3 regions of the Psychrobacillus sp. FSL K6-2836 genome follow, and region 3 is predicted to be linked to each of the others. Evidence: a T-box and tRNA genes for the amino acid it is inferred to sense, from the RefSeq annotation. Region 3 holds a T-box; the other regions hold tRNA genes.

Region 1 (9,991 bases), 1.8 Mb from region 3:
AGCAGGGGCTAGAATGCTTTTGGATCCTAACAAGATCTATGAAATGGTAGCGGCAGTAGTGGATAACGTTAAAAAGCCTGTTAGTGTTAAAATGCGTACTGGTTGGGATGAAGAACATCTTTATATGGTGGAAAACGCGCAAGCAATCGAGCGTGCTGGTGGATCAGCGGTAGCTGTACATGGTCGTACACGTGTTCAAATGTATGAAGGGCATGCAAATTGGGATTTAATACGTCAAGTGAAAGAGGCAGTGAATATTCCTGTTATCGGAAATGGTGACGTAAATACACCTCAAGATGCAAAACGTATGCTAGATGAAACAGGCGTAGATGCAGTGATGATTGGTCGCGCAGCACTTGGTGATCCATGGATGATTTATCGTACGGTAGAGTACTTGGAATCTGGTCAGCTAAAACCAGAACCTACAGTACAAGAAAAGATGGACATATGCTTACTTCACTTTGATCGCTTAGTGGCTTTAAAAGGTGAAAATATTGCAGTTAGAGAAATGCGCAAACATGCATCTTGGTACTTAAAAGGTATTCGCGGAAATGGAACAGCAAGAAACAAGATTAACCAAACAGAATCTGCAAAAGAGTTAAGAGACTATTTGTGTTACTTTGCTGAAGAATCTTCTAAAGAATATGAAGAAGTAAAATCTATCGTGATCTAATCGTAAAACAAAGGGCTGTCACTATAGGTGGCAGCTTTTTTCGTTTTGATTCAAAAACAGAATAATAGAAAAAGTTTTCTTCTATTAGAAAAAGATGATTAGAACGCAGAAATTGTGTACAATAAATGCAACGTGAAATGTAATTGCGGATAATAGGTAGTGGAGGAGTGACGAATATGTCTAATATGGAAGAATTAAACGATCAACTTTTGGTGAGAAGACAAAAGATGACTGCAATACAAGAAAAAGGGCTAGATGCTTTTGGTAGTAAATTCGTACGTTCGCATTTAAGTAACGAAGTAGTTACTGAGTTCGATCAATATACAAAAGAACAATTAGAAGAAACTTTACATGAAGTAGTCATTGCAGGTCGTATTATGACTAAGCGTGGAAAAGGGAAAGCGGGATTTGCTCATATTCAAGATCTTGGTGGCCAAATTCAAATTTATGTACGTAAAGATGCAATTGGTGATGATGCATATGAGTTATTTAATACGGCTGACTTAGGAGATATCGTTGGTGTCCGTGGAAATGTATTCCGTACACAAGTTGGAGAGCTATCTGTAAAAGCAACCGAGTTTACTTTCCTAACAAAATCACTACGCCCGATGCCAGAGAAATTCCATGGCTTAAAAGATGTAGAGCAACGTTACCGTCAACGTTACTTAGATTTAATGACAAGTGAAGAAAGTAAAAATACGTTTATTACTAGAAGTCGTATAATCCGTGCTATGCGTCGTTATTTAGATAACGAAGGTTATTTAGAGGTGGAGACACCAATGTTACATACAATAGCTGGTGGAGCAGCAGCACGTCCCTTCATCACTCACCATAATGCGTTAGATATGGAATTATATATGCGTATCGCAATTGAGTTACATTTAAAACGCCTTATAGTTGGTGGGTTAGAGAAAGTATATGAAATTGGTCGCGTATTCCGTAACGAAGGAGTATCTACCCGTCATAACCCGGAGTTTACGATGATTGAATTGTATGAGGCTTACGCAGACTACAACGACATTATGAATTTAACCGAGAACTTAGTTGCTCATGTAGCACAAGATGTTTTAGGAACGACAACAGTAACTTACGGCGAAGATCAGATTAATCTTGCCCCAGGCTGGAGACGTTGGCATATGGCTGATGCAGTGAAAGAAACTACTGGTGTTGACTTCTGGGCAAAACTAACGAAGGAAGAGGCACACGCATTAGCTAAGGAACATGGCGTAGAAGTTAAACCTTCTATGGAAGTGGGACATGTATTAAATGAATTCTTCGAACAAAAAGTAGAAGAAACACTAGTGCAACCAACATTTATCTTTGGTCATCCAGTGGAAGTATCACCACTTGCGAAGAAAAATCCAGAAGACGGTCGTTTTACGGATCGCTTTGAATTATTCATCGTACGTCGTGAACATGCAAATGCATTTACAGAGTTAAATGATCCTATTGATCAACGTCAGCGCTTCGAAGCACAAATGGTAGAAAAAGAAGCTGGTAATGATGAAGCACATGAAATGGATGAAGATTTCTTAGAGGCATTGGAATATGGAATGCCGCCAACAGGTGGTCTTGGAATCGGAATAGATCGCTTAGTAATGTTATTAACTAATTCAGCATCTATCCGCGATGTACTATTATTCCCAACAATGCGTCATAAAGATTAAGTTGGATTGTGAGTTACTACTATTGGTAGTGGCTCACTTTTTATATTTGCACTATATATTGTAGGTGAAATATATATAAAAGTTTTTAAAGAAAAGTTTATAAAACTACTTGCCATAACTATTTACAGGTGGTATAGTTATCAAGTTGTCATTTTCATTAGTGACTTACACGAAAAACAAATTAAAAAAAGTTGTTGACAATGATATCGAGATTTGATATGATATTAAAGTCGCCAAAACGACATGACGAACTGAACATTGAAAACTGAACATGCAAAACGTTAAGACATACAGCTTATCAACTAACTTGTTAGAATGATAAGCAAAACAATTTTGACATCATTTAATGATGATGCCAGCAAAACAAAATGAGCTTTTTAAGTTCTCTATTATGGAGAGTTTGATCCTGGCTCAGGACGAACGCTGGCGGCATGCCTAATACATGCAAGTCGAGCGAATGACGAAGAAGCTTGCTTCTTCTGATTTAGCGGCGGACGGGTGAGTAACACGTGGGCAACCTGCCCTGTAGATTGGGATAACTCCGGGAAACCGGGGCTAATACCGAATAATCCATTTCCTCACATGGGGAAATGTTAAAAGACGGTCTCGGCTGTCACTACAGGATGGGCCCGCGGCGCATTAGCTAGTTGGTGAGGTAACGGCTCACCAAGGCGACGATGCGTAGCCGACCTGAGAGGGTGATCGGCCACACTGGGACTGAGACACGGCCCAGACTCCTACGGGAGGCAGCAGTAGGGAATCTTCCACAATGGACGAAAGTCTGATGGAGCAATGCCGCGTGAGTGAAGAAGGTTTTCGGATCGTAAAACTCTGTTGTGAGGGAAGAACAAGTACGAGAGTAACTGCTCGTACCTTGACGGTACCTCATTAGAAAGCCACGGCTAACTACGTGCCAGCAGCCGCGGTAATACGTAGGTGGCAAGCGTTGTCCGGAATTATTGGGCGTAAAGCGCGCGCAGGCGGTCCTTTAAGTCTGATGTGAAATCCCACGGCTCAACCGTGGAAGGTCATTGGAAACTGGGGGACTTGAGTACAGAAGAGGAAAGCGGAATTCCAAGTGTAGCGGTGAAATGCGTAGAGATTTGGAGGAACACCAGTGGCGAAGGCGGCTTTCTGGTCTGTAACTGACGCTGAGGCGCGAAAGCGTGGGGAGCAAACAGGATTAGATACCCTGGTAGTCCACGCCGTAAACGATGAGTGCTAAGTGTTAGGGGGTTTCCGCCCCTTAGTGCTGCAGCTAACGCATTAAGCACTCCGCCTGGGGAGTACGGTCGCAAGACTGAAACTCAAAGGAATTGACGGGGGCCCGCACAAGCGGTGGAGCATGTGGTTTAATTCGAAGCAACGCGAAGAACCTTACCAGGTCTTGACATCCCGCTGACCGCTCTAGAGATAGAGTTTTCCCTTCGGGGACAGCGGTGACAGGTGGTGCATGGTTGTCGTCAGCTCGTGTCGTGAGATGTTGGGTTAAGTCCCGCAACGAGCGCAACCCTTGATCTTAGTTGCCAGCATTTAGTTGGGCACTCTAAGGTGACTGCCGGTGATAAACCGGAGGAAGGTGGGGATGACGTCAAATCATCATGCCCCTTATGACCTGGGCTACACACGTGCTACAATGGACGGTACAGAGGGTCGCAACCCCGCGAGGGTGAGCAAATCCCATAAAACCGTTCTCAGTTCGGATTGTAGGCTGCAACTCGCCTACATGAAGCCGGAATCGCTAGTAATCGTGGATCAGCATGCCACGGTGAATACGTTCCCGGGCCTTGTACACACCGCCCGTCACACCACGAGAGTTTGTAACACCCGAAGTCGGTGGGGTAACCCTTACGGGAGCCAGCCGCCGAAGGTGGGACAGATGATTGGGGTGAAGTCGTAACAAGGTAGCCGTATCGGAAGGTGCGGCTGGATCACCTCCTTTCTAAGGATAATATCGGAATACAGATCTTTATCTGTATCTTAACGTTTTGCAGTTCAGTTTTGAATGTTCATTTTTATATGAAGATTCAACGCTTGCTCCTGCGATTACTCGTCGCAAAGTGAGCAAAACCTTTGTTCTTTGAAAACTGGATAAAACGACATTGAAACAATAAACAACAAGAAATTCTGTTGTGATTATTTACGTAATCACGACGTGTAAGACTTTTTAACTTTTAGGTTAAGTTAATAAGGGCGCACGGTGAATGCCTTGGCACTAGGAGTCGACGAAGGACGGCACTAACACCGATATGCTTCGGGGAGCTGTAAGTGAGCTTTGATCCGGAGATTTCCGAATGGGGAAACCCACTGTTCGTAATGGAGCAGTACATTTGCGTGAATACATAGCGCATCTGAGACACACCCAGGGAACTGAAACATCTAAGTACCTGGAGGAAGAGAAAGAAAAATCGATTCCCTGAGTAGCGGCGAGCGAAACGGGAATAGCCCAAACCAAGAGGCTTGCCTCTTGGGGTTGTAGGACACTCTACATAGAGTTACAAAGGAATGAGTTAGACGAAGCGATCTGGAAAGGTCCGCAGGATAGGGTAAAAGCCCCGTAGTCCAAAATTCATTCTCTCTTGAGTGTATCCTGAGTACGGCGGAACACGTGAAATTCCGTCGGAATCCGGGAGGACCATCTCCCAAGGCTAAATACTACCTAGTGACCGATAGTGAACCAGTACCGTGAGGGAAAGGTGAAAAGCACCCCGGAAGGGGAGTGAAATAGATCCTGAAACCGTGTGCCTACAAGTAGTTAGAGCCCGTTAATGGGTGATAGCGTGCCTTTTGTAGAATGAACCGGCGAGTTACGATTACATGCAAGGTTAAGTTGAGAAGACGGAGCCGCAGCGAAAGCGAGTCTGAATAGGGCGAATGAGTATGTGGTCGTAGACCCGAAACCAGGTGATCTACCCATGTCCAGGATGAAGGTAAGGTAACACTTACTGGAGGTCCGAACCCACGCACGTTGAAAAGTGCGGGGATGAGGTGTGGGTAGCGGAGAAATTCCAATCGAACCTGGAGATAGCTGGTTCTCTCCGAAATAGCTTTAGGGCTAGCCTCAAACGTTAGAATCTTGGAGGTAGAGCACTGTTTGGACTAGGGGCCCATCCCGGGTTACCGAATTCAGACAAACTCCGAATGCCAATGATTTATGTTTGGGAGTCAGACTGCGAGTGATAAGATCCGTAGTCAAGAGGGAAACAGCCCAGACCACCAGCTAAGGTCCCAAAGTATTTGTTAAGTGGAAAAGGATGTGGCGTTGCTTAGACAACCAGGATGTTGGCTTAGAAGCAGCCATCATTTAAAGAGTGCGTAATAGCTCACTGGTCGAGTGACGCTGCGCCGAAAATGTATCGGGGCTAAACAAATCACCGAAGCTGTGGATTGATACCTTTGGTATCAGTGGTAGGAGAGCGTTCTAAGGGCGTTGAAGTCAGACCGGAAGGACTGGTGGAGCGCTTAGAAGTGAGAATGCCGGTATGAGTAGCGAAAGACGGGTGAGAATCCCGTCCACCGTATGACTAAGGTTTCCTGAGGAAGGCTCGTCCGCTCAGGGTTAGTCGGGACCTAAGCCGAGGCCGATAGGCGTAGGCGATGGATAACAGGTTGATATTCCTGTACCACCAAACCACCGTTTGAGTAATGGGGGGACGCAGAAGGATAGGGTAAGCATGCTGTTGGTTATGCATGTCCAAGCAGTAAGGTGTGAATGTAGGCAAATCCGCATTCTATAACATTGAGCTGTGATGGCGAGGACGTATGTCCGGAGTTCCTGATTTCACACTGCCAAGAAAAGCCTCTAGCGAGGTGATAGGTGCCCGTACCGCAAACCGACACAGGTAGTCGAGGAGAGAATCCTAAGGTGAGCGAGAGAACTCTCGTTAAGGAACTCGGCAAAATGACCCCGTAACTTCGGGAGAAGGGGTGCTCTTTAGGGTGAATAGCCTTGAAGAGCCGCAGTGAATAGGCCCAGGCGACTGTTTAGCAAAAACACAGGTCTCTGCAAAACCGTAAGGTGAAGTATAGGGGCTGACGCCTGCCCGGTGCTGGAAGGTTAAGAGGAGTGCTTAGCGCAAGCGAAGGTGCGAATTGAAGCCCCAGTAAACGGCGGCCGTAACTATAACGGTCCTAAGGTAGCGAAATTCCTTGTCGGGTAAGTTCCGACCCGCACGAAAGGCGTAACGATCTGGGCACTGTCTCAACGAGAGACTCGGTGAAATTATAGTACCTGTGAAGATGCAGGTTACCCGCGACAGGACGGAAAGACCCCGTGGAGCTTTACTATAGCTTGATATTGAATTTTGGTGCAACTTGTACAGGATAGGCAGGAGCCATAGAGCCCGGAGCGCCAGCTTCGGAGGAGGCGTCGGTGGGATACTGCCCTGGTTGTATTGAAATTCTAACCCATACCCGTAACCCGGGTAGGAGACAGTGTCAGGCGGGTAGTTTGACTGGGGCGGTCGCCTCCTAAAGTGTAACGGAGGCGCCCAAAGGTTCCCTCAGAATGGTTGGAAATCATTCGAAGAGTGTAAAGGCAGAAGGGAGCTTGACTGCGAGACCTACAAGTCGAGCAGGGTCGAAAGACGGGCTTAGTGATCCGGTGGTTCCGCATGGAAGGGCCATCGCTCAACGGATAAAAGCTACCCCGGGGATAACAGGCTTATCTCCCCCAAGAGTCCACATCGACGGGGAGGTTTGGCACCTCGATGTCGGCTCATCGCATCCTGGGGCTGTAGTCGGTCCCAAGGGTTGGGCTGTTCGCCCATTAAAGCGGTACGCGAGCTGGGTTCAGAACGTCGTGAGACAGTTCGGTCCCTATCCGTCGTGGGCGTAGGAAATTTGAGAGGAGCTGTCCTTAGTACGAGAGGACCGGGATGGACACACCGCTGGTGTACCAGTTGTTCTGCCAAGAGCATCGCTGGGTAGCTATGTGTGGACGGGATAAGTGCTGAAAGCATCTAAGCACGAAGCCCCCCTCAAGATGAGATTTCCCATTACGCAAGTAAGTAAGATCCCTCAAAGACGATGAGGTAGATAGGTTCGGGGTGGAAGCGTGGCGACACGTGCAGCTGACGAATACTAATCGATCGAGGACTTAACCAAATTTGTTTATCGTAACAATGTCGTTTATCCAGTTTTGAAAGAATAAATTTTTATTAAATAACTCTTGCATTATTCTACAGAGTTGTTATAATAAAACATGTCTTTCAAAAGTATTCAAGTCTAGTGATGATGGCGAAGAGGTCACACCCGTTCCCATACCGAACACGGAAGTTAAGCTCTTCAGCGCCGATGGTAGTTGGGGGTCTCCCCCTGTGAGAGTAGGACGTCGCTGGGCTTGCAATAAAATTATATTTCCCATGGAGGATTAGCTCAGCTGGGAGAGCATCTGCCTTACAAGCAGAGGGTCGGCGGTTCGAGCCCGTCATCCTCCACCATATATTTACTCCTGCCGGAGTAGCTCAACTGGTAGAGCAACTGACTTGTAATCAGTAGGTTGAGGGTTCAAGTCCTTTCTCCGGCACCATTTTTCGAGCCATTAGCTCAGTTGGTAGAGCATCTGACTTTTAATCAGAGGGTCGTAGGTTCGAATCCTACATGGCTCATCACTTTTTATAGTGAATATATATTGCGGGTGTGGCGGAACTGGCAGACGCACTAGACTTAGGATCTAGCGCCGCAAGGCGTGGGGGTTCGACTCCCTTCACCCGCACCATTTAATTTAATAACCGAGCGGAAGTAGTTCAGTGGTAGAACACCACCTTGCCAAGGTGGGGGTCGCGAGTTCGAACCTCGTCTTCCGCTCCAAAGATTCATTAAAGTGCCGGGGTGGCGGAACTGGCAGACGCACAGGACTTAAAATCCTGCGGTAGGTGACTACCGTACCGGTTCGATTCCGGTCCTCGGCACCACTTTTATGAAACATTGCGCTCGTAGCTCAATTGGATAGAGCACTTGACTACGAATCAAGAGGTTGCAGGTTCGAGTCCTGCCGAGCGCACCATATAACGGGAAGTAGCTCAGCTTGGTAGAGCACTTGGTTTGGGACCAAGGGGTCGCAGGTTCGAATCCTGTCTTCCCGACCAGTTATTATTTTAGGGGCCTTAGCTCAGCTGGGAGAGCGCCTGCCTTGCACGCAGGAGGTCAGCGGTTCGATCCCGCTAGGCTCCACCATGAACATTGAAAACTGAACATGCAAAACGTTAAGACATACAGCTTATCAGCTAACTTGTTAGAATGATAAGCAAAACAATTTTGACATCATTTAATGATGATGCCAGCAAAACAAAATGAGCTTTTTAAGTTCTCTATTATGGAGAGTTTGATCCTGGCTCAGGACGAACGCTGGCGGCATGCCTAATACATGCAAGTCGAGCGAATGACGAAGAAGCTTGCTTCTTCTGATTTAGCGGCGGACGGGTGAGTAACACGTGGGCAACCTGCCCTGTAGATTGGGATAACTCCGGGAAACCGGGGCTAATACCGAATAATCCATTTCCTCACATGGGGAAATGTTAAAAGACGGTCTCGGCTGTCACTACAGGATGGGCCCGCGGCGCATTAGCTAGTTGGTGAGGTAACGGCTCACCAAGGCGACGATGCGTAGCCGACCTGAGAGGGTGATCGGCCACACTGGGACTGAGACACGGCCCAGACTCCTACGGGAGGCAGCAGTAGGGAATCTTCCACAATGGACGAAAGTCTGATGGAGCAATGCCGCGTGAGTGAAGAAGGTTTTCGGATCGTAAAACTCTGTTGTGAGGGAAGAACAAGTACGAGAGTAACTGCTCGTACCTTGACGGTACCTCATTAGAAAGCCACGGCTAACTACGTGCCAGCAGCCGCGGTAATACGTAGGTGGCAAGCGTTGTCCGGAATTATTGGGCGTAAAGCGCGCGCAGGCGGTCCTTTAAGTCTGATGTGAAATCCCACGGCTCAACCGTGGAAGGTCATTGGAAACTGGGGGACTTGAGTACAGAAGAGGAAAGCGGAATTCCAAGTGTAGCGGTGAAATGCGTAGAGATTTGGAGGAACACCAGTGGCGAAGGCGGCTTTCTGGTCTGTAACTGACGCTGAGGCGCGAAAGCGTGGGGAGCAAACAGGATTAGATACCCTGGTAGTCCACGCCGTAAACGATGAGTGCTAAGTGTTAGGGGGTTTCCGCCCCTTAGTGCTGCAGCTAACGCATTAAGCACTCCGCCTGGGGAGTACGGTCGCAAGACTGAAACTCAAAGGAATTGACGGGGGCCCGCACAAGCGGTGGAGCATGTGGTTTAATTCGAAGCAACGCGAAGAACCTTACCAGGTCTTGACATCCCGCTGACCGCTCTAGAGATAGAGTTTTCCCTTCGGGGACAGCGGTGACAGGTGGTGCATGGTTGTCGTCAGCTCGTGTCGTGAGATGTTGGGTTAAGTCCCGCAACGAGCGCAACCCTTGATCTTAGTTGCCAGCATTTAGTTGGGCACTCTAAGGTGACTGCCGGTGATAAACCGGAGGAAGGTGGGGATGACGTCAAATCATCATGCCCCTTATGACCTGGGCTACACACGTGCTACAATGGACGGTACAGAGGGTCGCAACCCCGCGAGGGTGAGCAAATCCCATAAAACCGTTCTCAGTTCGGATTGTAGGCTGCAACTCGCCTAC
Region 2 (9,991 bases), 1.5 Mb from region 3:
GCTGATACAGGTCGACAATCTCCGCGAATGCGTCTTTATCGCCCTTTAATATTTGCTTTATTCGTTTATTCACTAACGCATCCATCGTGTAATTTCGCCCCCGCTCCATGCGGCTGTCTTACCTATACGTATGAAGGTATCAACAGGTTTCATTTTTTTTATATCTTAATATTATCAAACATTTCCATCTTTGTGTGGATTATCAAAAAGAAAAAAGCAGACTGCATGTCCGCTTTTTCTTATCAGAGATATACCTTACCTGTTTTAACGTTCTATTTTGAGCACTACTAGTTACAATAAAAATTTTTATACAAGACTTTCCCCTAATAGTGACCCCATTAATCCTACCGCTACATCAGCCGTTTTATTTTTTTCATCGAGAATTGGATTTACTTCTACGAATTCAGCTGAAGTAACCATCTCTGAAGCATATAGCATTTCCATCGCTAAATGACTTTCTCTGTATGTAATGCCTCCAGCTACTGGAGTTCCTACCCCAGGTGTATATAAAGGATCTAAACCATCTAAATCGAGTGAAAGATGAACCCCATCAACTTTACGATCCTTAAAATACTGAATTGTTTGAGTCATTACTTCCGACATTCCAAGCTTGTCAATTTCATGCATGGAGAATACTTTAATCCCTTTTTCTCTAATAAGATCACGTTCTCCCGGATCAACTGAACGAGCACCAATAATCACAACATTCTCTGGTTTAATCTTTGGAGCAAAATCTCGAATATTCACGAGCGCTTCATGACCTAAGCCAATACTTACAGCAAGTGGCATCCCATGGATATTTCCAGAAGGAGATGTTTCGGCTGTATTTAAGTCTGCATGAGCATCATACCAAATAACTCCTAGATTATCATAACGATCTGCTAACCCTGCAAGTGTACCTATAGCAATACTATGATCACCACCAAGTACTATCGGAAAATTACCTTCACCAATAATATCGTGAACTCGATTAGCAAGTATTGTATTCGCTGCAACTACTTCTTCTAGATTACGTAATTTAGTATTTTGAGATGTCTCTCTTCTTCCAATCGCAATATCCCCAACATCATCTACTGAGTGCCCAAGCTCTTGAAGTCTTTCTACTACGCCCGCATACCGTATTGCACTTGGTCCCATATCGACGCCTCGTCTATTTTGACCCAGGTCCATTGGAACCCCTATAATTGAAATGTTTAATTTACTCATTATTTTATACCCCCTTAAGTTGTTACTTCCATTGTAAATGCTAAATGGTGTTTGGCTCAACCAAGCATAATTACGAATATTTATTCATTAATTGAACAAGCTTGTATTTCACTTCCGACCATTCACTTTCAATGATTGAGTATACAACCGCATTTCGAGCAGAGCCGTTAGATCGTATTCGTTCATTACGCAGTATACCCTCTTTTTTACCGCCAATTCGTTCGATTGCCCTTTGAGAAGACAGATTCAATTCATCTGTTTTAAACTGAACTCGAATCATACCTATTTGCTCAAAGCAATACTTTAACAGTAAGTACTTACATGTTGTATTTACGTGCGTACGCTGATATTGTTTCCCATAGAAAGTAGAGCCTATCTCGCAGCTATAATTTGTCTGATCCACCCCATAAATACGAGTGGTGCCCATAATTTCTTTCGTATCTGTATTTACTACTACAAATGCCAAAGCAGTTTTTGCCACATTCATTTGATAAATTCCAGCATTCAGCCATTGTTCTAGCTGTTCTTTGCTTTCAATCTTATTTAACATATATTCAAATATCTCCGGTTCATACAATTTCCACAATAGTTCATAATCCGAAACTAGTATTGGACGTAAAGTCACATCCCCATAAGTTAATATCTCACTCAAAACAGCCACCTCACTTTTTTTATTTCATCATAAAGGAAACTACGCTATATTGAAAAGTATTTTTTCTTGCAAAAAAAAACTCTTTCAACTATGGGTTGAAAGAGTTTTACTATAATATTTATGGAGCCTAGCGGGATCGAACCGCTGACCTCCTGCGTGCAAGGCAGGCGCTCTCCCAGCTGAGCTAAGGCCCCATGTAATTTTTATATCAGAATACGGTTGGCTGGGGTACCTGGATTCGAACCAGGGCATGATGGAATCAAAATCCATTGCCTTACCGCTTGGCTATACCCCAATAACTGGTGGAGGGGGACGGATTCGAACCGCCGAACCCTAAGGAGCGGATTTACAGTCCGCCGCGTTTAGCCACTTCGCTACCCCTCCAAAGCTAAATTTAAATATAATGGTGGAGGATGACGGGCTCGAACCGCCGACCCTCTGCTTGTAAGGCAGATGCTCTCCCAGCTGAGCTAATCCTCCTGGGTTTAAAAAATACTAGTACACTATAGTTTTCCATCTTGAACTACTATTATTCATTCAGATAAAAATACTGCTTGTTTATGTCAAAACCAGACAAGAACTATAATATCATATATCTGACATTAGGACAAGTTTTTTCCTTAAATAAATTGTAGTGAAGCTTCCAACCGGATTTGAACCGGTGACCTCTTCCTTACCATGGAAGCACTCTACCTACTGAGCTATGGAAGCAAAGACAAAAAAATGGCTCCGAAGGTAGGACTCGAACCTACGACCGATCGATTAACAGTCGATTGCTCTACCACTGAGCTACTTCGGAACGTTTATCTATTTAAAGTACAAATATAATTATAGCAACTCTTTTTAAAATTTCAAGTCTGTATTTAAAGAATTGATAAAAAGTATTCTTTTATAGCTTATATCCCTATTTTACGGCAAGAGAATTCTCCTATTGGGAAATGAATTTACACAATCATGCCTATCATCGTGTGTTATACAACGTCTTCACTAATTACAAGAGACTATACTTATTCATAACTAGACCAATGTGAAGGTAGTAAAAAGAATATTCTTTTTTGATATTTAAAGTAACATTTATATCCAGCCATTTTTGACTATCTATGTACTCAAATCCATACAAAAAGTCGATACCGAGATCTCTCGGTATCGACTTTTCTTTGGTGCCCAGCGACGTCCTACTCTCACAGGAGGAGACCCCCAACTACCATCGGCGCAAGAGCTTTACTTCTGTGGCCGGGGCTGCGAAAGCAGAGGGGCGGCAGATTTTTTTGTCAGCCGCACTCGTTCAATTATCGCGTATGTTATACGCTCCGAGTCTCTCTCACTTGCTTCCTTGAACTCTTTGCCCCTCTACTTTCTCGCATACTTTCTTATAGAGATAGACTACCTACGGCTTATTTTTTAACACAAAAAAGCCGCTACCAATTACTCGGTAACGACTTTTCTTTGGTGCCCAGCGACGTCCTACTCTCACAGGGGGAGACCCCCAACTACCATCGGCGCTGAAGAGCTTAACTTCCGTGTTCGGTATGGGAACGGGTGTGACCTCTTCGCCATCATCACTAGACTCATTCGGCTTTCAATATACGGCGCATTGCGTTGTCAACTTCATTCGATCCGTCAGTCACGTACGTTAGTACGTTCCTTCTTTCTCTCACTTGTTTCCTAGCACTGCTTGTATCTTGAAACCCTCATATATAGAGTGTTTGTTCACTCAAAACTGGATAAACGACATTGGAACTGAAACAAATTTGGTTAAGTCCTCGATCGATTAGTATTCGTCAGCTGCACGTGTCGCCACGCTTCCACCCCGAACCTATCTACCTCATCGTCTTTGAGGGATCTTACTTACTTGCGTAATGGGAAATCTCATCTTGAGGGGGGCTTCGTGCTTAGATGCTTTCAGCACTTATCCCGTCCACACATAGCTACCCAGCGATGCTCTTGGCAGAACAACTGGTACACCAGCGGTGTGTCCATCCCGGTCCTCTCGTACTAAGGACAGCTCCTCTCAAATTTCCTACGCCCACGACGGATAGGGACCGAACTGTCTCACGACGTTCTGAACCCAGCTCGCGTACCGCTTTAATGGGCGAACAGCCCAACCCTTGGGACCGACTACAGCCCCAGGATGCGATGAGCCGACATCGAGGTGCCAAACCTCCCCGTCGATGTGGACTCTTGGGGGAGATAAGCCTGTTATCCCCGGGGTAGCTTTTATCCGTTGAGCGATGGCCCTTCCATGCGGAACCACCGGATCACTAAGCCCGTCTTTCGACCCTGCTCGACTTGTAGGTCTCGCAGTCAAGCTCCCTTCTGCCTTTACACTCTTCGAATGATTTCCAACCATTCTGAGGGAACCTTTGGGCGCCTCCGTTACACTTTAGGAGGCGACCGCCCCAGTCAAACTACCCGCCTGACACTGTCTCCTACCCGGGTTACGGGTATGGGTTAGAATTTCAATACAACCAGGGCAGTATCCCACCGACGCCTCCTCCGAAGCTGGCGCTCCGGGCTCTATGGCTCCTGCCTATCCTGTACAAGTTGCACCAAAATTCAATATCAAGCTATAGTAAAGCTCCACGGGGTCTTTCCGTCCTGTCGCGGGTAACCTGCATCTTCACAGGTACTATAATTTCACCGAGTCTCTCGTTGAGACAGTGCCCAGATCGTTACGCCTTTCGTGCGGGTCGGAACTTACCCGACAAGGAATTTCGCTACCTTAGGACCGTTATAGTTACGGCCGCCGTTTACTGGGGCTTCAATTCGCACCTTCGCTTGCGCTAAGCACTCCTCTTAACCTTCCAGCACCGGGCAGGCGTCAGCCCCTATACTTCACCTTACGGTTTTGCAGAGACCTGTGTTTTTGCTAAACAGTCGCCTGGGCCTATTCACTGCGGCTCTTCAAGGCTATTCACCCTAAAGAGCACCCCTTCTCCCGAAGTTACGGGGTCATTTTGCCGAGTTCCTTAACGAGAGTTCTCTCGCTCACCTTAGGATTCTCTCCTCGACTACCTGTGTCGGTTTGCGGTACGGGCACCTATCACCTCGCTAGAGGCTTTTCTTGGCAGTGTGAAATCAGGAACTCCGGACATACGTCCTCGCCATCACAGCTCAATGTTATAGAATGCGGATTTGCCTACATTCACACCTTACTGCTTGGACATGCATAACCAACAGCATGCTTACCCTATCCTTCTGCGTCCCCCCATTACTCAAACGGTGGTTTGGTGGTACAGGAATATCAACCTGTTATCCATCGCCTACGCCTATCGGCCTCGGCTTAGGTCCCGACTAACCCTGAGCGGACGAGCCTTCCTCAGGAAACCTTAGTCATACGGTGGACGGGATTCTCACCCGTCTTTCGCTACTCATACCGGCATTCTCACTTCTAAGCGCTCCACCAGTCCTTCCGGTCTGACTTCAACGCCCTTAGAACGCTCTCCTACCACTGATACCAAAGGTATCAATCCACAGCTTCGGTGATTTGTTTAGCCCCGATACATTTTCGGCGCAGCGTCACTCGACCAGTGAGCTATTACGCACTCTTTAAATGATGGCTGCTTCTAAGCCAACATCCTGGTTGTCTAAGCAACGCCACATCCTTTTCCACTTAACAAATACTTTGGGACCTTAGCTGGTGGTCTGGGCTGTTTCCCTCTTGACTACGGATCTTATCACTCGCAGTCTGACTCCCAAACATAAATCATTGGCATTCGGAGTTTGTCTGAATTCGGTAACCCGGGATGGGCCCCTAGTCCAAACAGTGCTCTACCTCCAAGATTCTAACGTTTGAGGCTAGCCCTAAAGCTATTTCGGAGAGAACCAGCTATCTCCAGGTTCGATTGGAATTTCTCCGCTACCCACACCTCATCCCCGCACTTTTCAACGTGCGTGGGTTCGGACCTCCAGTAAGTGTTACCTTACCTTCATCCTGGACATGGGTAGATCACCTGGTTTCGGGTCTACGACCACATACTCATTCGCCCTATTCAGACTCGCTTTCGCTGCGGCTCCGTCTTCTCAACTTAACCTTGCATGTAATCGTAACTCGCCGGTTCATTCTACAAAAGGCACGCTATCACCCATTAACGGGCTCTAACTACTTGTAGGCACACGGTTTCAGGATCTATTTCACTCCCCTTCCGGGGTGCTTTTCACCTTTCCCTCACGGTACTGGTTCACTATCGGTCACTAGGTAGTATTTAGCCTTGGGAGATGGTCCTCCCGGATTCCGACGGAATTTCACGTGTTCCGCCGTACTCAGGATACACTCAAGAGAGAATGAATTTTGGACTACGGGGCTTTTACCCTATCCTGCGGACCTTTCCAGATCGCTTCGTCTAACTCATTCCTTTGTAACTCTATGTAGAGTGTCCTACAACCCCAAGAGGCAAGCCTCTTGGTTTGGGCTATTCCCGTTTCGCTCGCCGCTACTCAGGGAATCGATTTTTCTTTCTCTTCCTCCAGGTACTTAGATGTTTCAGTTCCCTGGGTGTGTCTCAGATGCGCTATGTATTCACGCAAATGTACTGCTCCATTACGAACAGTGGGTTTCCCCATTCGGAAATCTCCGGATCAAAGCTCACTTACAGCTCCCCGAAGCATATCGGTGTTAGTGCCGTCCTTCGTCGACTCCTAGTGCCAAGGCATTCACCGTGCGCCCTTATTAACTTAACCTAAAAGTTAAAAAGTCTTACACGTCATGATTACGTAAATAATCACAACAGAATTTCTTGTTGTTTATTGTTTCAATGTCGTTTTATCCAGTTTTCAAAGAACAAGCGTTGAATCTTCATATAAAAATGAACATTCAAAACTGAACTGCAAAACGTTAAGATACAGATAAAGATCTGTATTCCGATATTATCCTTAGAAAGGAGGTGATCCAGCCGCACCTTCCGATACGGCTACCTTGTTACGACTTCACCCCAATCATCTGTCCCACCTTCGGCGGCTGGCTCCCGTAAGGGTTACCCCACCGACTTCGGGTGTTACAAACTCTCGTGGTGTGACGGGCGGTGTGTACAAGGCCCGGGAACGTATTCACCGTGGCATGCTGATCCACGATTACTAGCGATTCCGGCTTCATGTAGGCGAGTTGCAGCCTACAATCCGAACTGAGAACGGTTTTATGGGATTTGCTCACCCTCGCGGGGTTGCGACCCTCTGTACCGTCCATTGTAGCACGTGTGTAGCCCAGGTCATAAGGGGCATGATGATTTGACGTCATCCCCACCTTCCTCCGGTTTATCACCGGCAGTCACCTTAGAGTGCCCAACTGAATGCTGGCAACTAAGATCAAGGGTTGCGCTCGTTGCGGGACTTAACCCAACATCTCACGACACGAGCTGACGACAACCATGCACCACCTGTCACCGCTGTCCCCGAAGGGAAAACTCTATCTCTAGAGCGGTCAGCGGGATGTCAAGACCTGGTAAGGTTCTTCGCGTTGCTTCGAATTAAACCACATGCTCCACCGCTTGTGCGGGCCCCCGTCAATTCCTTTGAGTTTCAGTCTTGCGACCGTACTCCCCAGGCGGAGTGCTTAATGCGTTAGCTGCAGCACTAAGGGGCGGAAACCCCCTAACACTTAGCACTCATCGTTTACGGCGTGGACTACCAGGGTATCTAATCCTGTTTGCTCCCCACGCTTTCGCGCCTCAGCGTCAGTTACAGACCAGAAAGCCGCCTTCGCCACTGGTGTTCCTCCAAATCTCTACGCATTTCACCGCTACACTTGGAATTCCGCTTTCCTCTTCTGTACTCAAGTCCCCCAGTTTCCAATGACCTTCCACGGTTGAGCCGTGGGATTTCACATCAGACTTAAAGGACCGCCTGCGCGCGCTTTACGCCCAATAATTCCGGACAACGCTTGCCACCTACGTATTACCGCGGCTGCTGGCACGTAGTTAGCCGTGGCTTTCTAATGAGGTACCGTCAAGGTACGAGCAGTTACTCTCGTACTTGTTCTTCCCTCACAACAGAGTTTTACGATCCGAAAACCTTCTTCACTCACGCGGCATTGCTCCATCAGACTTTCGTCCATTGTGGAAGATTCCCTACTGCTGCCTCCCGTAGGAGTCTGGGCCGTGTCTCAGTCCCAGTGTGGCCGATCACCCTCTCAGGTCGGCTACGCATCGTCGCCTTGGTGAGCCGTTACCTCACCAACTAGCTAATGCGCCGCGGGCCCATCCTGTAGTGACAGCCGAGACCGTCTTTTAACATTTCCCCATGTGAGGAAATGGATTATTCGGTATTAGCCCCGGTTTCCCGGAGTTATCCCAATCTACAGGGCAGGTTGCCCACGTGTTACTCACCCGTCCGCCGCTAAATCAGAAGAAGCAAGCTTCTTCGTCATTCGCTCGACTTGCATGTATTAGGCATGCCGCCAGCGTTCGTCCTGAGCCAGGATCAAACTCTCCATAATAGAGAACTTAAAAAGCTCATTTTGTTTTGCTGGCATCATCATTAAATGATGTCAAAATTGTTTTGCTTATCATTCTAACAAGTTAGCTGATAAGCTGTATGTCTTAACGTTTTGCATGTTCAGTTTTCAATGTTCATGTTGTTTAAGTTGTCGTCTTGTTTCAGCGACCTTTGTATCTTAACATCTTTTTAACATTAATGTCAACACTAAATCATAAAATTAATTAAAACGATTTGAAAAGGTGTGTGTTTCTTTGAAAACAAAGGCTTTATTAGTTGGTTTATTGATAGTTTTGGGATTGTTTTTGTTTAATGTACCGAAAAATTTTTCTTCGCTGCTCCCTGTTTTTCAGCTTACAGAAAAACCTACTGTTATTTCTAAAGGTTCGTATGGTAATACAATTACGATAGATTTAACTTTTGGAAAGGATGATATAGAAAAACTTGTAAATGATCTGCAAGCTCCTTACCCTCATTTTTTTATAAGTATTGATTGGATTGAACGCTCTGAGGATATTATAGAGGTCATGAAAGAAAAAAATGTACCTATTAGTCTTTTGGGTAAAAGTGGAGCAACTTATTTGGAAAATCCGACTTTGTTTGAAAAAGAAGTTGAACGTTTTGAACAAGCAATTGGTGAAAGTCCACTTTGGTTTAGAACAATCGATTATGATTTTCCTATTGAGTTGCAAAAAAAGGCTTGGGAACAGGAAGTTAATTTACTCAGCTCTAGTAAGTACTGGACCGATAAAGTTCCTGGGCTTGAAAAAGGCGACATTCTCACTATTCCTCTACATCAGGAAGAACGGATAGATATACAGCAACTGACAAAGTATGTTCAGTCTAAAGAAATTATCAGCATTGAACAAAATATCTTTGGTTTAAAAGTAAAAACCAAAACTTATCCAGAATAATTTATATAAATATAAAAGTTGCCCTGACTTGTAGTCAGAGCAACTTTTATTAATTCTTAGTCGATGCCGCTTCTCTTCTTTTTTTTCTGCGTTCCTCTAATTTCAAACGATCAACTTCTGACTTCGCATTATATTTTGGAAGCGCCAGTAATTGGTATGCATTAACTGCAAGAATCGGGAATAATAACAACGTAACCCAACTATCTACATTGTCAGCTCGTACCATTAATACCGGAAGCCACTCTAGAGTGGAGACAACAATCATAAAGAACAAAGCCGATATAAGCGCATGCTTTTTCGTGAGATTTGCTTTAATAATTGCCACGACTACTGAGGTAATGATTAAGGCCGCAAGTAAGATAACATATAGCCATATTTGTCCGGTAGTTTCAGCATTTGGTCGAAAACGGAACATAATTAAATCAAAAATAACAAATGCAATAATCAATAACTGTACCCAGTTCCACAAAGTAAGAGTTCTAAAAATATTGACTCCCATCTGGTGAATCGTTAAATAGGCAAAGTAACCCATTTGTGCAATGACACTAATCGTAAAACCCATTACTACCATAAAGGCAAATGCTGCAAAGAATTCACTCCATTGTCCTGCTTCAAAATATGTAGAAAAAGCATCGTCCCAACGTATAAATAAACCAAAAATACCTGTTACTAAACCACCGATTAACAAGGCATTCAGAAAGAATTTAAACCAATTTCGAATAGTCACAGCGAGATTTCCTCCATCTTTTCTATTTCCTTTGTAAATTGTAACAAGCCTTTTAAGAAAAAT
Region 3 (9,991 bases):
GTGTGCCAAATAGTATAGGGCGGCATCCGTATCACTACCGCGGACAGATTTCTGTAAAGCTGAAAGCAAGTTATAAAAATGAGAGCCTTTTTTATCCCCAAAAACCCCAACCCGATCTACAAGGCTCTTTAAGGTGGAATCTTCTACAATGGTTACTCCATTTTCTTCAAAACTTGCAAAGATAGTAGATTCTAATAGCGTTAAAGCTTTTCTAGCATCCCCATTTGCAGCATCTGCTATTAGTCGTCTCTGCTGCTCAGTAATTTGAATGTTCATTTGACCAAGGCCTTTTATTTTATCTTCCAACGCTCTAGTTAATAATGAGTCTATGTCATCTGTTGTTAATCTTTTGAGTTGTTTAATCTCCCCACAGCGCGATCTAATCGCGGGATTTACATCATGATAGGGATTTTCTGTTGTTGCACCGATTAAAATAATCGATCCATTTTCTACATGAGGAAGCAATGTATCCTGTTGTAGCTTGTTGAAACGATGAATTTCATCTAGAAATAAAATAACTTTTCCACTTATACGCGCATCCGCAACAACATCTTCCACATCTTTTTTCCCAGCTTTAGTTGCATTCAAAGCAACAAAGGGTAGCTTTGTCGTACCAGCGATGGCGAAAGCAAGTGATGTTTTGCCAACTCCTGGGTCACCGTACAAAAGCATGGAGGGTACATGTCCGTTTTTTATCATTTTATATAAAGCGGTATTTTCTCCGATAACATGCTGTTGGCCAGCTAGTTCGTCAATAGTTTGAGGTCTCATCCGATATGCTAAAGGTTCATTTTGCAAAATGATCTCTCCTTATTTCGTACGTTTGTTCTTTAATTATATAGAAGATTGTCTGAAAAGTCATTTTGAAGTCGATATAGTGCGTAATTATGCTATACTAGGGAAAGAATTTTTTTAATCTTATGAGGTGAATTATATTGAAATTTTCAACAAAGGGAAGATACGGTTTAACGATAATGGTCGCTCTAGGCAAGCAATGCGGAGAAGGTCCAATTGCCCTTCGACAAATAGCTGCAGAATATAATTTGTCTGAAGCGTATTTAGAGCAGATTGTCTCTCCTCTTAGAAATGCAGGACTTGTGAAGAGTGTCAGAGGAGCGTACGGAGGATATATGCTTTCAAGAACTCCAAGCGAAATAACTGCTGGAGATGTTATTCGAGTTTTGGAGGGTCCTATTCAAATCGTAGAGGGAATTGAAGAGGAAGCTCCGCCACAACGTGAATTGTGGATGCGTATACGAGATGCGGTAAAAAATGTACTAGACACAACTACGATCGAAGACCTTGCAAAATATACTGAAGAAGATCCAGAGAGTGCTGGATATATGTTTTATATATAAGGAGTTTAAAATGACTAGAATATATTTGGATCATGCAGCCACAACACCGATGGCCAAAGAAGTAATCCAAGTCTACACGGCTGAGATGAAGGAAGAGTTCGGAAATCCATCTAGCATTCATCAAACTGGAAGAAAAGCAAGAAAAAAAGTGGATGAAGCTAGAACAATTTTAGCTCAAAGTATTGGAGCACATGAAACGGAAATTACAATTACTAGCGGAGGTACGGAAGCAGATAATTACGCTATTTTTGGAACTGCTTACGCAAGAAAGAACGAAGGTAAGCATATTATCACAACGCAAGTTGAACATCATGCCGTACTTCACGCATGTGAGCAGCTTGAAAAAGAAGGTTTTGAGGTAACTTATTTACCAGTTGATAAAAATGGTTTAATCAGTATCAATGACTTGAAAAATTCTCTGAGAAAAGATACTATTTTAGTTTCCATTATGTTTGCAAATAATGAGGTGGGGGTTGTTCAACCTATCGAGGAAATTGGAGAGTTACTGAAGGATCATCCAGCCTATTTCCATACAGATGCTGTACAAGCATATGGAAGTTTATCAATAAATGTTCAACCAGCCTACATTGATTTACTAAGTGTTTCCAGTCATAAGATAAACGGGCCTAAAGGGATAGGTTTTTTATATCAACGAAAAGGTATTTTACTAAAGCCTATTTTTTACGGAGGACAGCAAGAGCGGAAAAAACGAGCAGGTACGGAAAATGTACCGGCTATTGTTGCATTTGCAAAGGCAGTTCAATTGAAACAAGTAGCAATTACTGATGGCATTCTAGCTTATAGTCAGTTAAAGAAAGTTTTCCTAACCGAATTGGAGAGATTAGGCGTTCCTTTTAAAATTAATGGATCTCATGAATCAGTTCTTCCACATGTATTAAACATTAGTATCCCCAATACAGATGTGGAGACTTTTTTAGTGCAATTAGATTTAGCTGGTATTGACGCTTCTAGCGGATCTGCTTGTACCGCCGGTTCGATTGATCCATCTCATGTTCTAGTAGCGATGTATGGTGAAAACACACCAGAGCTGCGCAATTCGGTTCGTTTTAGCTTTGGCTTGAACAATACGGAAGAGCAAGTGATGGAAGCAGCAAAAAAAATAAGCAATATACTACTATAGTTCAAATTCAATTAAAGGATTAACTTCATTTGGATTGAGTTTGAATGTATTACAATGAAGTTAAAGATTTAAGTGAAATGAGTGAATACGATGAAAAAAATAGAAGATACAAGAGTAGTAGTCGGAATGTCCGGAGGGGTAGACTCTTCTGTTGCCGCTTATCTACTGAAAGAGCAAGGCTATGATGTAATCGGCATTTTCATGAAAAACTGGGATGACACCGATGAGTTTGGTATGTGTACTGCAACAGAGGATTATGAAGATGTTATAAAAGTTTGCAATCAAATAGGTATTCCCTATTATGCGGTAAACTTTGAAAAACAATATTGGGATAAGGTTTTCACTTACTTTTTAGAAGAATATAAAGCAGGACGAACTCCTAACCCAGATGTTATGTGTAATAAAGAAATTAAATTTAAAGCCTTTTTAGAGCATGCATTAGCATTAGGAGCAGACTACTTAGCAACTGGTCACTATGCACAAGTAGAAGTTCGTGATGGACAAACTCGTATGCTGCGTGGAAGAGATAACAATAAAGATCAAACGTATTTTTTAAATCAATTAAACCAAGAGCAATTAGAAAAGGTAATGTTCCCAATTGGACATTTAGAAAAGAAAAAAGTGCGTGAAATTGCATTGGAACAAGGTCTTGCTACTGCTACGAAAAAGGATTCCACTGGTATTTGTTTCATTGGCGAAAGAAACTTCAAGGAATTTTTGAGTCAGTACCTTCCTGCGCAACAAGGTACTATGGAAACAATGGATGGAAAAGTAATGGGACAGCATGACGGATTGATGTATTATACAATTGGTCAACGCCATGGTCTTGGAATTGGTGGTTCAGGTGATCCCTGGTTCGTTATTGGGAAAGATTTGGACAGAAATGTACTTCTAGTTGGGCAAAATATTAATAATGATGCATTATTTTCGACTAGCCTAACTGCAACTGATTTATCCTTTACAACAACAATAGAAAAACCTCAATCTTTCCAAGCAACAGCGAAATTTCGCTATCGTCAAGAGGATGTAGGTGTACTTGTAGAGTTGATAGATACTAATCGAGTTAGAGTTATATTTGACGAGCCAGTACGTGCTATAACACCAGGACAGGCCGTAGTATTCTACCAAGGTGACGAATGCCTAGGTGGGGCTACAATCGATGAAGTATTTAAAGATGGCCTTAAACTGGATTATGTTGGATAACTGGAGGTAATAACATGAATTATAACGAATTAGGAATTCAAGCTATACAAGAAGAAAATTACGAAAAAGCGGTTGAGTTTTTTACGAAAGCTATTGAAGAAAATCCGGATGAGGCAATAGGTTATATCAATTTTGGAAATCTTTTATCCTCGATGAATGAAGATGAACGAGCGGAGAAATTCTTTCAAAAAGCGATCACATTAGATGAGGGTGCAGCTACGGCCTATTATAGTCTTGCAAACTTATACTATAATGCGGAGCGATTTGAGGAAGCTGCTAAGTTATATGAAAAAGCAATTGCAAATGGTATTGAAGGACCGGACGCTTACTATATGCTTGGGAAGAGTCTTGAAAAAGAAGGTTTAACAAAGCTTTCACTACCGTACTTTCAAAGAGCATATGAACTAGCTCCTGAGGATGCTCAAGTGAAATTATCTTATGGAATCGCCCTTGCCAGCTTAGAAATGTTCGATCAAGCTGAGCCTATTTTCAAAGAGATAATTGAGACAGATGCTGAAAATGCAGATGCTCACTATAATTTAGGTGTTTTATATGCTGTTTCTACATCTAACACGGAAGCTGCATTAACCCATTTAAAAGAAGCTTTTACACTTCAACCCAATTATGATCAGGCGCGCTATGTGCACGACATGATTTCCCTACGAAATTAATGAAATTCTGGAGGCGGTAGTATGACCAACGAAATAAATAATGAGAAACAATTTATTACAGGTCGTCCTATCGTCTCGATTTTTCATAATCCTCAAAACTTATTTTCTATCATAAAAGTAAAAATCAAATCCACAAACACTACATACACCGACAAAGAAGTAATAGTATCGGGTTATTTCCCCCCATTAGTACTGGAAGAACCATATAAATTCATTGGTTATATTAAAAATCATCCAAAATATGGTGTTCAATTCCAAGTGGAAACGTTTCAAAAAGAAGTACCTGCGACGGAGCAAGGAATCATTCATTATCTATCGAGTGATATGTTCACTGGTATAGGTCGCAAAACAGCAGAACAAATTGTTAAAAAACTCGGACCAAACGCCATTAACAAAATATTAGATGACCCAGAAGCACTAGATGTAGTGCCACGTCTTTCTGAAGAGAAAAAACAAACACTACGAGCAGTATTAGAACAAAATTTAGGCTTGGAAAAAGTGATGATTCAACTCAACGAATGGGGATTTGGACCTCAAGTAGCTATGAAAATCTATCAAGCATATAGAGAAGAAACAATCACCATCCTTACTAAAAATCCATTTCGTCTAATTGAAGAGGTTGAGGGTGTAGGTTTTGTTCGAGCTGACGAGCTTGGCTATAAATTAGGTATTCAAGGTAACCACCCAGATCGTATTAAGGCAGCAATCTATCACCTGCTTCAAACTGCTTCTTTAGGTGAAGGTCATGTATTTTTATACGCAGAGCAATTATTAGAATCAGTTAAAAAGTTATTAGAAAATGCGCAGCGTGAAGAAATTCCGTATGAGGCAATTAGTAAATGCTGCATTGAACTCGCTGAAGAAAGTCGGATAGTAGGAGAAGTGAATCGTTTTTATATTCCTTCTTTATATTTTTCCGAAGTTGGAATTGGTTCAAAAATTGAAACGCTTCTAGCTGAAAATGATACGCATCATCAATTTCCCTTAGCAGAGATGAAAAAGCATCTTGGGGGTATTGAAGAACGTTTAGGGGTGCAATATGCCCCGACTCAGATTAATGCGATTGAGACAGCGCTAAATGCAAGTATGACCTTACTAACGGGAGGTCCTGGTACGGGTAAAACAACAGTTGTCCGAGGGATTGTTGAACTATATGCAGAGCTACATGGCCTTTCATTGGATCCGAAGGAATGGTTAAAGGACAAAAAACCTTTTCCGATAGTTTTAGCTGCTCCAACTGGTAGAGCGGCCAAGCGCCTAAGCGAATCAACAGAACTTCCGGCTATGACTATCCATAGATTATTAGGCTTTACTGGCCAAGAGGATTCTGATGTAGTAGGTAAAGAAATAGAAGGAAAACTAATTATCATTGATGAAACATCTATGTTAGATACTTGGTTAGGACATCAATTACTAAAGGCTATTCCAAAAGACGCCCAAGTTATTTTTGTTGGAGACCAAGATCAACTTCCGCCGGTAGGACCAGGGCAGGTATTAAAGGATTTGCTTGCTTCTAAACGAATTCCTACAGTTGAACTTAAAGATATTTACCGACAAGCAGAAGGATCCTCAATTATAGAACTGGCACATGAAATGAAGCAAGGACTGGTTCCGGCATCTCTATTAGACAAGACAAAGGATCGTTCATTCATAAAAGCTACTACCGATCAGATCCCGAAAGTGGTGGAGCAAGTATTAAAAAGTGCATTATCCAAAGGACATTCCATTCGGGAAATGCAAGTATTAGCACCTATGTATAGAGGTCCAGCAGGTATTGACGCACTTAACAAAATGATCCAGGAAATGGTCAACCCAAATACTGACGGAAAGCGAAAAGAAATGCTATTTGGTGAAACTATCTATCGTATTGGAGACAAAGTACTTCAACTAGTAAATCAACCAGAGAGTCATGTATTTAATGGAGATATGGGGGAAGTTATTAGTATTTTCAGAGCTGCAGAAACAGTTGAGAAAAAAGAAATGCTAATTGTTTCATTTGATGGCAATGAAGTAACCTACGAAAAAAATGATTTGAATCAGCTAACACTTGCTTATTGCTGTTCAGTCCATAAATCACAGGGTAGTGAATTTCAAACGGTTATTATGCCTATAACGAGAAGTTATATGAAAATGCTAAGACGAAATTTACTATATACAGGAATAACTCGTGCTAAAAACTTTCTCATCTTATGTGGAGATCCTGAAGTATTTAAGTTTGGAGTTCAAAGAACTGATGATCTTCAGCGATTAACTACGTTAAAAGATCGTTTATCTAATGTAGACGAATCTGAGCAAGAAGATAAAGAAATAATAAAAGAATTAGCATCAGATGAGACTCAAACTGACTTAACTTACTTAACTGCTGAAAATTATCATAAGATCGACCCCCTTTTTGGCATGAATGGTGTCACACCGTATCAATTTATGGATACAGACAATTGACACAGGACGATTTGTTTTTTATAATCAATTGCATATAGTAAAATGTTGACGGAGAAAGTACTAATTGTTATCTGACTAGAGATGAATTCCTTGGCTGAAAGAATTCACTGAACTAACATATAGGAAAGCTACTCCTGAGTACAGTTAAAACCTGTCGTTCGGCCGCGTTAAGGCTTCTTGAGAGACATAGTAGGAAAATCTGCTATGTAACTAGGGTGGTACCGCGAAACAACAGCTTTCGTCCCTTTTTTAGGGATGAGGGCTTTTTTTATTTGTTTTGGTTTTTAGATATCACTTGTGAAGTGATTGGGATTACTCGCGGTCGAAGATAGTTTACTGGCGAAACGGGATTTATAAAAAAAATTAATACTTTTAGTTTTTCGTCTCGAGTAATGTCAGCATTAAATTAAATCTTTAAAGTTTACTAATACAAATTATTAGGAGGAACTAAACATGAAACAATTAACAGGTGCTCAAATTAGACAAATGTATTTAGACTTTTTTATGGAAAAAGGTCATTCCCAGGAACCATCAGCTCCACTTGTACCTATCAACGACCCATCTTTACTTTGGATAAACAGTGGTGTAGCTACATTAAAAAAATATTTTGACGGGCGTGTTGTTCCTGAAAACCCTCGTATTACGAATGCGCAAAAATCCATTCGTACAAACGATATTGAGAACGTTGGAAAAACAGCAAGACATCATACTTTCTTTGAAATGTTAGGAAACTTTTCTATTGGCGACTACTTCAAAAAAGAAGCAATCCAATATGCATGGGAGTTTTTAACAGATTCCAAGTGGATGGCATTCGAACCGGAAAAGTTATCTATTACTATTCATCCAGAAGACGAAGAAGCATATAATATTTGGAAGGATGAAATTGGAATTCCGGAAGAAAGACTTATTCGATTGGAAGGTAACTTCTGGGATATTGGAGAAGGTCCAAGTGGTCCGAACTCGGAGATTTTCTATGATCGTGGAGAAAGCTATGGCAATGATTTGAATGATCCTGAGTTGTATCCGGGAGGGGAAAATGAGCGTTACTTAGAAATTTGGAATTTAGTGTTCTCCGAATTCAATCATAATCCAGACAATACCTACACACCATTACCAAAACAAAATATTGATACTGGTATGGGACTAGAGCGTATGGCAAGTGTAGTCCAAAATGTTCCAACAAACTTTGATACAGATTTATTTATGCCAATTATTCGTCAAACAGAAATGATTTCTGGTAAACCATATCGTGCAAATGATGTGGATGATACTGCATTTAAAGTAATTGCTGACCACGTTCGTACAGTTGCTTTTGCTATTGGAGATGGTGCTTTACCATCAAACGAGGGAAGAGGTTATGTCCTTAGAAGATTACTTCGCAGAGCAGTTCGTTTTGCAAAACAATTAGGGATAGAAAAGCCATTCTTATATGAACTCGTACCAGTAGTAGGGAAAATCATGCAAGACTTCTACCCGGAAGTAACAGAAAAACAGGATTTCATCATGCGTGTTATGAAAACGGAAGAAGAAAGATTCCATGAAACGCTTCATGATGGCCTAGCTATATTAGAAAAAGTTATTGAAGAACAGCGAGCTAAAGGTGAATCTTCAATTCCAGGAACAACGACGTTTACGTTATACGATACGTACGGATTCCCAATTGAATTAACGGAAGAATATGCAGAAGAAGCAAATATGACTGTTGACCATGAAGGGTTCAAATCAGAAATGGAAGCTCAACGTGCTCGTGCTCGTGCAGCTCGTCAAAATGTAGATTCTATGCAAGTACAATCCGAAGTGTTTGGAAATCTACATGATGAAAGTGAATTTATTGGATATGACACAATGTCTGTATCTACAAAAGTTACTTCAATTGTGCGGGATCAAGTATTAGTAAAAACAGCACACGAAGGTGAGGAAGTTAAAGTAGTTTTAACAAAAACACCTTTCTACGCTGAAAGTGGTGGGCAAATTGCCGATCATGGAGTAATTGAAAACGATACATTTAGAGGATATGTAAAAGATGTCCAAAAAGCTCCAAATGGACAAAACTTACACACAGTTGTTATTGAATCAGGAGAGATCATTACAGATGCAGAAGTTTTGGCTACTGTCGACAATTCTCTTCGTGGACACACGATTAAAAATCACTCTGCTACACATATTTTACATCAAGCTTTGAAAGATGTATTAGGAACTCATGTAAACCAAGCTGGTTCTTATGTTGGTCCTGATCGTTTACGTTTTGACTTTTCTCATTTTGGACAAGTAACAACAGAAGAGCTTGAACAAATAGAACGTATAGTTAATGAAAAAGTGTGGGATAATATCCCGGTAGTTACTGGCTTCCATAATATTGATGAAGCAAAACAAATGGGAGCAATGGCATTATTCGGCGAAAAATATGGTGATATTGTAAGAGTAGTAAAAATGGGGGATTTCTCATTAGAGCTATGTGGTGGTATTCATGTTCAAAACACTTCAGAAATTGGATTCTTTAAAATACTTTCTGAAAGTGGAATCGGAGCGGGTACTAGACGTATTGAGGCTGTAACGGGTAAAGGTGCTTATGAAATAGTTAAAGAAGAAGAACATATGTTAAACGAAGCAGCAAATTTATTGAAGGCACAGCCAAAAGATTTAGTGAATAAGGTTGCTCAAACACTATTAGAGCTAAAAAATGTTCAAAAAGACAATGAGTCATTATCTGCGAAAATAGCAAATAGCCAAGCTTCTTCTGTATTGTCATCAGCGCAAAAAGTGAATGATGTTACTGTGTTATCCGTAAAAGTAGATGCGAAGGATAATAACCAATTACGTCAAATGATGGACGATTTAAAACAAAAGCTGGAAAAAGCGGTCATTGTTTTAGGTGCAGTTGATGGGGATAAAGTAATGATTTCCGCAGGAGTAACAAAGGATATAGTTGGTGGGAACTACCATGCTGGAAATATCGTCAAACTAGTGGCGGAGCAATGCGGAGGTAAAGGTGGAGGTCGTCCAGACTTTGCAATGGCTGGTGCTAAAGATGCAAGTAAGTTGGAGGCTGCTTTAAGTTCTGTATTGGATTATATTAAATCTCTTTAAACTATTTCCAAAATAGGGTATACTGATACAATAGATACATTAGTTTACTAACTACAAATGGAAAGCGAGGTGCTGATCATGAGCTCTTT

What was found. A T-box is a leader RNA that pairs with one kind of tRNA and senses whether it is charged. The one in region 3 lies ahead of alaS (alanine--tRNA ligase), so its partner is inferred to be a tRNA-Ala.
Region 1: it encodes a tRNA-Ala, which carries the amino acid that the T-box ahead of alaS (alanine--tRNA ligase) is inferred to sense. The anticodon was not compared.
Region 2: it encodes a tRNA-Ala, which carries the amino acid that the T-box ahead of alaS (alanine--tRNA ligase) is inferred to sense. The anticodon was not compared.

What each region holds. Positions count from the first base shown of each region.
Region 1 covers NZ_JBBOOM010000001.1:2,100,717-2,110,707, reverse strand. Annotated here, with positions in the region: gene dusB (tRNA dihydrouridine synthase DusB) at 1-673, shown strand, start outside; gene lysS (lysine--tRNA ligase) at 850-2,340, shown strand; rRNA gene MKY37_RS09805 (16S ribosomal RNA) at 2,729-4,282, shown strand; rRNA gene MKY37_RS09800 (23S ribosomal RNA) at 4,518-7,446, shown strand; rRNA gene rrf (5S ribosomal RNA) at 7,566-7,681, shown strand; tRNA gene MKY37_RS09790 (tRNA-Val) at 7,706-7,781, shown strand; tRNA gene MKY37_RS09785 (tRNA-Thr) at 7,795-7,870, shown strand; tRNA gene MKY37_RS09780 (tRNA-Lys) at 7,877-7,949, shown strand; tRNA gene MKY37_RS09775 (tRNA-Leu) at 7,975-8,059, shown strand; tRNA gene MKY37_RS09770 (tRNA-Gly) at 8,077-8,151, shown strand; tRNA gene MKY37_RS09765 (tRNA-Leu) at 8,167-8,255, shown strand; tRNA gene MKY37_RS09760 (tRNA-Arg) at 8,271-8,347, shown strand; tRNA gene MKY37_RS09755 (tRNA-Pro) at 8,353-8,429, shown strand; tRNA gene MKY37_RS09750 (tRNA-Ala) at 8,442-8,517, shown strand; rRNA gene MKY37_RS09745 (16S ribosomal RNA) at 8,654-9,991, shown strand, end outside.
Region 2 covers NZ_JBBOOM010000001.1:2,418,739-2,428,729, reverse strand. Annotated here, with positions in the region: gene sigW (RNA polymerase sigma factor SigW) at 1-85, opposite strand, end outside; gene rocF (arginase) at 307-1,206, opposite strand; gene MKY37_RS11490 (GNAT family N-acetyltransferase) at 1,277-1,867, opposite strand; tRNA gene MKY37_RS11485 (tRNA-Ala) at 1,980-2,052, opposite strand; tRNA gene MKY37_RS11480 (tRNA-Gln) at 2,079-2,153, opposite strand; tRNA gene MKY37_RS11475 (tRNA-Tyr) at 2,159-2,242, opposite strand; tRNA gene MKY37_RS11470 (tRNA-Val) at 2,263-2,338, opposite strand; tRNA gene MKY37_RS11465 (tRNA-Thr) at 2,497-2,569, opposite strand; tRNA gene MKY37_RS11460 (tRNA-Asn) at 2,583-2,657, opposite strand; rRNA gene rrf (5S ribosomal RNA) at 3,310-3,425, opposite strand; rRNA gene MKY37_RS11450 (23S ribosomal RNA) at 3,610-6,538, opposite strand; rRNA gene MKY37_RS11445 (16S ribosomal RNA) at 6,735-8,288, opposite strand; gene MKY37_RS11440 (hypothetical protein) at 8,542-9,201, shown strand; gene MKY37_RS11435 (KinB-signaling pathway activation protein) at 9,251-9,928, opposite strand.
Region 3 covers NZ_JBBOOM010000001.1:3,929,579-3,939,569, forward strand. Annotated here, with positions in the region: gene MKY37_RS19015 (replication-associated recombination protein A) at 1-798, opposite strand, end outside; gene cymR (cysteine metabolism transcriptional regulator CymR) at 936-1,358, shown strand; gene MKY37_RS19025 (cysteine desulfurase family protein) at 1,369-2,499, shown strand; gene mnmA (tRNA 2-thiouridine(34) synthase MnmA) at 2,590-3,702, shown strand; gene MKY37_RS19035 (tetratricopeptide repeat protein) at 3,717-4,373, shown strand; gene recD2 (SF1B family DNA helicase RecD2) at 4,395-6,815, shown strand; T-box leader at 6,852-7,064, shown strand; gene alaS (alanine--tRNA ligase) at 7,269-9,902, shown strand; gene MKY37_RS19050 (IreB family regulatory phosphoprotein) at 9,981-9,991, shown strand, end outside.